3 regions of the Propionibacterium acidifaciens genome follow, and region 2 is predicted to be linked to each of the others. Evidence: riboswitches for the same ligand, from Rfam matches in the RefSeq annotation. Region 2 holds a riboswitch; each other region holds the start of a gene.
The links. Region 2 has a riboswitch for cobalamin ahead of EGX94_RS09620 (ABC transporter substrate-binding protein). Riboswitches for the same ligand answer to the same signal wherever they lie in the genome.

Region 1 (2,260 bases), 200 kb from region 2:
CCATGAACGGACTGAAAAATACAAGACCTTTGTGTGAAATTCTTTGCGAACTCCACAAGGAAATTCGTTGCCATCTCAGAAGGTGAGGCAGGGCTTCCGCCGGTGGACTCCCGCGGCTCCCGGGCGTCTTCGCACGACGACCGCAGGGCCGGGCGGGCCGGTGCGGTGACGGGCGTCCGCCCTGCGGTGCTCGTGCGGCCTCACCGCGGGGCGGGCGGGTCCGGAGGCCGGCGGTTCCCGACCGCCCTCCCGCGCGGCCATGGTCTCGACCAGGTGGTCGGCGTCTCGAAGACGCGGCCCGACCGCCTTCCCGCGCGGTCATGATGGCGGGGAGCCGCTCCCGCCGGTCGTGATCCGGGGCCGTCCGCTCCCGACCGCACTTCTCCCGGAAACCGCAGGACGATCGCCGTTGCCCGTACGGAGCCGGGCGCTCACCGCTGCCCGCCGAGGTGTGCACGGGCCGAATCCATGGGCCCCGGGGGTATGCGGTGGCGTCGTCTTGTGTACATTGAGAAGTGCTGGTTCGACCCATCGTCAGGTGGGTCGTCGCAAGAGGGAATTCCGGTGAGAGGCCGGAGCTGTCCCGCAGCGGTATATGGGAACAACGCCACAACGGGCACTGGGCCGCTCGGCCTGGGAAGCGGTGGCGTAGGAACCGGGAGCGATCCCGAATGCCCATGAGCCCGAAGACCTGCCAGCCGCAGCAGCGCCAGCTGCTGCGGAACGTGCCCCGCGGAGGGTCCACGGATCGAGGCGATCGGTGCCCGGCGATGCGCATCATCGTCGGCGTCGGTTCCCTCGGATCAGTGCCAGCGGTTCCGGCGAGCGTCTGCCGGGCGAGCCGGTGGGAGTCACCGGCGGACCCGCAGGTCCGGGAGTCGAGGCCGCGGACGGGCGCTCGGGTCCCGTGCTCGGCGCCCGCCGATGACCGGTCGGCAGCCAGTCCCCGGTGCGCCCTACCGCAGAGCGCACCTTGACCCTTCAGGAGCAGGAGTCGAATGAGCAACACCGAATCGGGCGCCCCCGCGGCCGAAGAGGCCACGCCCACGCAGCTCAGTCTCGCCGGCGATTTCCCGGCAGCCACCGAGGAGCAGTGGGAGATCGAGGTGGCCAAGGTTCTCAACCGTGGTCGTCCCCCGGAGAAGCAGCTGACCTTCGAGCAGTGCATGAAGCGTCTGACGGTCCACACCGTCGACGGCATCGACGTCAAGCCGATGTACAGGCGCGATGACGTCCCCGGTCCACTGGGCTATCCCGGGGTCGCCCCCTTCACCCGCGGCGCCGCCGTCCGCAACGGCGAGGCCGACGCCTGGGACGTGCGCGCTCTCCACGAGGATTCCGATGCGGCCTTCACCCGCAAGGCGGTCCTCACCGATCTCGAGCGCGGCGTCACCTCCATCTGGCTGCGCGTCGGCTCCGATGCCGTCGGGCCCTCCGACGTGGCCGAGGTGCTCTCCGACGTGCTCCTCGAGATGGCGAAGATCGAGGTCTCCTCCCGCGAGGACCAGAAGGCCGCCGCCGAGGCGCTCCTGGCCGTCTACGAGGCCTCCGACAGGCCCAAGGACCACGTCTTCTTCAACCTCGGCATCGACCCCACCGGCCTGGCCGCCCTCCGGGGCTCCGCCGCCGACCTGTCGGGGCTCGGCGAATGGGTCCGGCGCACCGCCGCCTACCCGAACGGCAATGCGATCACCGTCGACTCGACGATCTACCACAATGCCGGCGCCGGCGACGTGGCCGAGCTCGCCTGGGCGCTGGCCACCGGCGCCGAGTACGTGCGTGCACTCGTCGAGCAGGGCGTCGACGTCAACGAGGCCTTCCGGGCGATCGAGTTCCGCGTCACCGCCACCCACGACCAGTTCCTCACCATCTCCCGGCTGCGCGCGCTCCGCACGTGCTGGTCGCGGATCGGCGAGGTCTTCGGCGTGGACGAGGACAAGCGCGGCGCCCGTCAGAGCGCCGTCACGAGCTGGCGTGAGCTGACCCGCGAGGATCCCTACGTCAACATCCTGCGCGGCACGATCTCCACCTTCGCCGCCGCTGTCGGCGGCGCCGACGCCATCACGACCCTGCCGTTCTGCGCCGCCTTCGGCCTGCCCGACGACTTCGTCCGCAGGATCGCCCGCAACACCGGCATCATCCTCGCCGAGGAGGTCAACATCGGGCGCGTCAACGACCCGGCCGGCGGCTCCTTCTACGTCGAGTCCCTGACCGACTCGCTGGCCAGGGCCGGCTGGGCCGAGTTCCAGAAGGTCGAGGC
Region 2 (2,260 bases):
GATGATTCGGCACCCGAAGCAGCGGATGCTGCCGAGGCCACCACAGACGCGGCTGACGCTGCATCGAACGAGTAAGGAAGGACGCCCAGCATGGCGAAGCTCAGCACCGAGGAGCTCCTTGACCAGTTCAAGGACATGACCCTCATCGAACTGTCCGATTTCGTGAAGGCCTTCGAGGAGGCCTTCGACGTCGAGGCCGCCGCCCCCGTGGCCGTCGCGGCGGCCCCGGCCGCCGGCGTCGCCGCCGCTGACGGCGAGGCCGCCGCCGACGAGGGCGATGCCGAGGTGGACGTCGTCCTCGAGGCCGCCGGCGACAAGAAGATCCAGGTCATCAAGGAGGTCCGTACTCTCACGAGCCTCGGCCTCAAGGATGCCAAGGATCTCGTCGAGGCCGCCCCGAAGGTCCTCCTCGAGAAGGTTGCCAAGGAGACCGCCGAGCAGGCCAAGGAGAAGCTCGAGGCCGTCGGCGCCACCGTCTCCTTCAAGTGAGACGCTCCGGAGCGAGGCGCACGGCTCGGCCCGTCGGCTGAGGAACGGCGCCGCAACGGGCACCACCCCGCGGGGTGGTGCCCGTTCGTCGTCCCGGTGCGCTCCTTCCGCCCGGGGCCTGAACGGCTCCCGGACGGGGCGAACCGGTACGGTGGAGGCGTCCCGGGGGGGGGAGTCGGGCGCAACGGGGGAGGATCGACCTTTTGAACGCAGCACGGGGCGGGCCGGCGCGGAGTGGGCGCAGCCGCGGTGAGATCATCCGGTGGTCGACCATCGGGCTGGCGCTCGCGCTCGTCGTCGTGCTCTTCGCGCTCGGCGCCGGGCCCTCGCGGGACGAGCGGGCCACCGCCGGTTCGGAGTCGGCCCGGGCGATCTCCACGACGCCCGCCACGGCCGGCTCGCCGGCCGGTTCCTCGCTGTCGACCGACACCCAGGCCTACGGCGAGCTGTCGGGTCACGCCGATGCCGGCTGGGCGAGCATCCAGCCGGTGCAGGGCCAGTGGGCGGCCCTGGTGGGCAGCCATGTCGTGCTGTCGCCGAACCAGCCCGCCTCGCGTCCCAGCGGCAAGGCCACCGTCGACTCCGCGCCGATCGTCCTCGCGGAGTACGAGGCGCTCGTCGACCGCTTCGCCTTCGACGGCACCCAGGTGCTGCTCGTGCGCCGTTCGGCCTACGGTCCGGCGGTCACCGACGACCAGTTCATCTTCGTCACCCTCGTCTCCAAGGGCTTCGGCTCCGGCGGGGACGTCCAGGGCTGGTGCGACGAGCACTACGCGAACCTCGGCGCCGGCGCCGACCGTGATGCGGCGTGCACGCCGGTCCAGTTGCAGAGGCGCTGAGGCGCTGAGGGGCGCCCGACGGGTGGTGCCGGGCGGTGGTCGTGGCCAATGTGGCGTCCGCTGGTTCGGTTCGTCGTCGCCGGTGCGCGTCGGCGGATCGTCGTAAGAGGGAATCCGGTGCGAGTCCGGAGCTGTCCCGCAGCGGTCAATGGGAACGAGGTCGAGGGCCAGCAGGTCGGCAACGCGGCGGCGGGCGACCCGGCCCTGCGCAGGGCCATGGTGACGGGCGTGAACCGTCAGCAGATGATCGACGACAGCCTCATGGGCCACGGCACCGTCGCCCTCGACATCTTCGACTCGTTCGACTGGGGCATCAAGGCCGACACCGCCTCGCTCGTGGACGGCGACGCGGCCGGCGCCCAGAGGATCCTCGAGGACGCGGGCTGGCGGGCCGGCTCGGACGGCATCCGCGCCGAGGACGACCAGCGGGCCTCCTTCCAGCTGCTCTACCCGCCGAACGACTCGGGGCGCCAAGCCATCGCCGAGGCCTTCTCGGCGCAGATGGCCCCGCTGGGCATCGAGGTCGAACCGACGTCCGGCGACTTCACCTGGCAGGTCGACCACAACCGCTCCAACGCGGTCGTCCTCGGCGGCGGCCGACTCAACCCCTACCACGAATACACCATGCTCCGCAGCTCGTCGGGCCACTCGCGCGGCTGGTCGAACATCTCCTGCTACGCCAATCCGACCGTCGACGGGCACCTCGACGAGGCGCTGGCCGCCTCCGACCAGGGGACCGCCCGCGAGCAGTGGCACGCGGCGCTGTGGGACGGCACGACCGGCGGCTCGATCCTCGGCGACGCCCCGTACGTGACGATCTGCTACATCGTGACGATCTGCTCCATCACGCACAACTACTTCGTGCGCGACGGCCTCGGCATCGGGACCCAGCGCGTGCACCCCCACGACCACTTCCTCCAGGTCATCCACAA
Region 3 (2,260 bases), 1.1 Mb from region 2:
GGCGTCGTCGAGAGCGTTGATGTGGTGGGAGTGGTTGTTCATCGGGCCCGGGTCATTCGTTCGTCGTCCGGTCCAGGGCGGCGTCGGCGGCCACCTGTGCGTCGGCGACCCTGGCGGCGTCGGACGAGCCGGCCTCGGCGGCCGCCTCCTTGCCGGCGACCCGCCTGCCGCTCATGCGGCCGAGGCAGAAGAAGATGATGCCCGAGCCGATGGCCGCCTGGATGGCGAACAGGCCCGACTCGACCTCACCGGCCGGTTCGAACAGCGGCTTGAACCAGGGCTCGGCGCCGGCCTGCTCGGCCGCCTCGGTGGCCGCGTCGTCCGTGCCGCCGAAGGCCTCGTCCGGGTCGGAGGCCATCTTGTTGCCCACGACGAGCGAGATGAGGAAGATGAGGACGACGGCGCCGAGCAGCGCCCAGGTCACCCACTTCTTCGAGCTGGTCAGGGCGCTGGATCCGGTGTCCGCGGTCCCGGCCGCGCCGGTCCTGCTCGTGGTGGTCTCAGACATGGGAGTCCTCCTTCGCGACGGCCGCGGCGCCGGCCCGGCCTGCGCCGATGTCGAAGCCGAGACCGGCCAGTTGCGGGGCGGCGACCCTCACCAGGAAGCGGAACAGGAGGATGCCGAGGAAGCCCTCCATGATGGACAGCGGGACTTGCGAGACGGCGAAGATGCCGAGGAACTTGAGGGCCGCGCCGACGACGCCGCTGGAGGCGTCGGGGAAGGCGAAGGCCAGCTGGAAGCTCGTCACGCAGTAGGTGGCGAGGTCGCTGATCGCCATGCACAGGAAGATCGCCAGGGCGTTCGGCCCGTGCAGCCTCTTCGTGAGCAGGTAGACCCAGTAGCCGATCCACGGGCCCGCGATGGCCATGGAGAAGGTGTTGGCGCCGAGGGTCGTGATGCCGCCGTGGGCGAGCAGCAGGGCCTGGAAGACGAGCACGATGACGCCCATGAACGCCATGACCGGCGGTTTGAACAGGATCGCCCCGACGCCGGTGCCGGTGGGGTGCGAGCTCGAGCCGGTGACGCTCGGCAGCTTGATGGAGCTGAGCAGGAAGGTGCAGGCGCCGGCGGTGGCGAGCAGGAGCTTGTTCTCGGGGTGCTCCCTGACCTCCTTGACGACCTTCACCGCCCCGTGGATCACGAACGGAGCGGCCGCCGCGTACCAGATGGCGCATTGGGCTGGGGGGAGAACGCCTTCAGCGATGTGCATGAAGTCATTCCTTTCTCGGGATCGTGCGTCCCGTCGCGGAAAGGGCCCCGAGCAGGACGTTCTCTGGCTCGCATCTCGTCGATGCTCACAGTGGCGCGACCGTGCCGGACTCCCACCGGCTTCCCGTCGCTGTCAGGGGCTTGTGCACTCGGGATTATTGCACCCGCGGGGTCCGAGCCCCCAGGCGACTCCCGGGAAGTCCCCGCGCCTCTGATCTGCTTTCGTGATTGCGCATGACGGCATGGAACGACTGACTAGGGAACGGACTGGTGGGGCCGGTCGCGGGTTCGGGGGCGCCCGCTCCCGTCAGTGCCCTTCTCACCGTCGTCCCGTCCCGCCCGGGCCGGGCGCTCCGCCGCGCGGAGAACGAGGAAGGAGCGCTGCACCGGGTCCCGCCCGCCTTCGGGACGCCGGGCGGTCGCCCGGATGCCGGATGACCCGTTCGCAGGGCCCACGGGCGCTCCGCCGCGCGGAGAACGAGGACGCTCGGAGGACTCTCCCTTTTCGACCCTCATCGTCATTGCGCATGCTCCGCACAGCGAGTCCGCTCGCAGAGTCCGCTCGGACCGCTTCGGTCGGGGCCGTCAGGACAGCGTGTAGAACTCCAGCGCGATGTTGTCCGGGTCGCGGAAGGCGATGAGCGCGCCGGTGGCTCCGCGGACGATGCCGCTGTTCTCCACGCCCGCACTCCCGAGCCGGGCCTCCCAGGCGCGCAGCACGGCCGTGTCGGGCACCGCGAGGCTCAGATGGTCCAGGCCGGCGCGGTGCTCGTCGAAGGGGCCGGGTGCCGCGGTCCTGCCGTGGCTGACGAGGCCGAGCGTCACCGGGCCGAGCTGCACCAGCGCCTTCGTCATGGGGCCGATGTCGAGGCGTCGCAGCTCCCGGGCGCCCAGCACCCGCGTGTACCAGGTCACGCTCGTGTCGAGGTCGGTGACGGTGATGCCGATGTGGTGGACGCCGGTGATCTGCGGGTACGCGCTCATGGCATCGAGTGAACCACCCGGATCGTCTCAGGACGAGGGCCCGGGCGAGCTGGCTCCGGCGGGCGC

Region 1: it holds a riboswitch for cobalamin, as region 2 does, so the genes downstream of both, mutA (methylmalonyl-CoA mutase small subunit) here and EGX94_RS09620 (ABC transporter substrate-binding protein) in region 2, are expected to answer to the same signal.
Region 3: it holds a riboswitch for cobalamin, as region 2 does, so the genes downstream of both, EGX94_RS05140 (energy-coupling factor ABC transporter permease) here and EGX94_RS09620 (ABC transporter substrate-binding protein) in region 2, are expected to answer to the same signal.

Annotation. Positions count from the first base shown of each region.
Region 1 is NZ_CP033719.1:2,073,272-2,075,531, forward strand. Features, by position in the region: cobalamin riboswitch at 503-713, shown strand; gene mutA (methylmalonyl-CoA mutase small subunit) at 999-2,260, shown strand, end outside.
Region 2 is NZ_CP033719.1:2,270,081-2,272,340, forward strand. Features, by position in the region: gene rplJ (50S ribosomal protein L10) at 1-75, shown strand, start outside; gene rplL (50S ribosomal protein L7/L12) at 91-489, shown strand; gene EGX94_RS09615 (hypothetical protein) at 693-1,328, shown strand; cobalamin riboswitch at 1,385-1,526, shown strand; partial or broken gene EGX94_RS09620 (ABC transporter substrate-binding protein) at 1,521-2,260, shown strand, end outside.
Region 3 is NZ_CP033719.1:1,208,409-1,210,668, reverse strand. Features, by position in the region: gene cbiQ (cobalt ECF transporter T component CbiQ) at 1-42, opposite strand, end outside; gene EGX94_RS05145 (energy-coupling factor ABC transporter substrate-binding protein) at 53-508, opposite strand; gene EGX94_RS05140 (energy-coupling factor ABC transporter permease) at 501-1,211, opposite strand; cobalamin riboswitch at 1,245-1,378, opposite strand; gene EGX94_RS05135 (VOC family protein) at 1,796-2,194, opposite strand.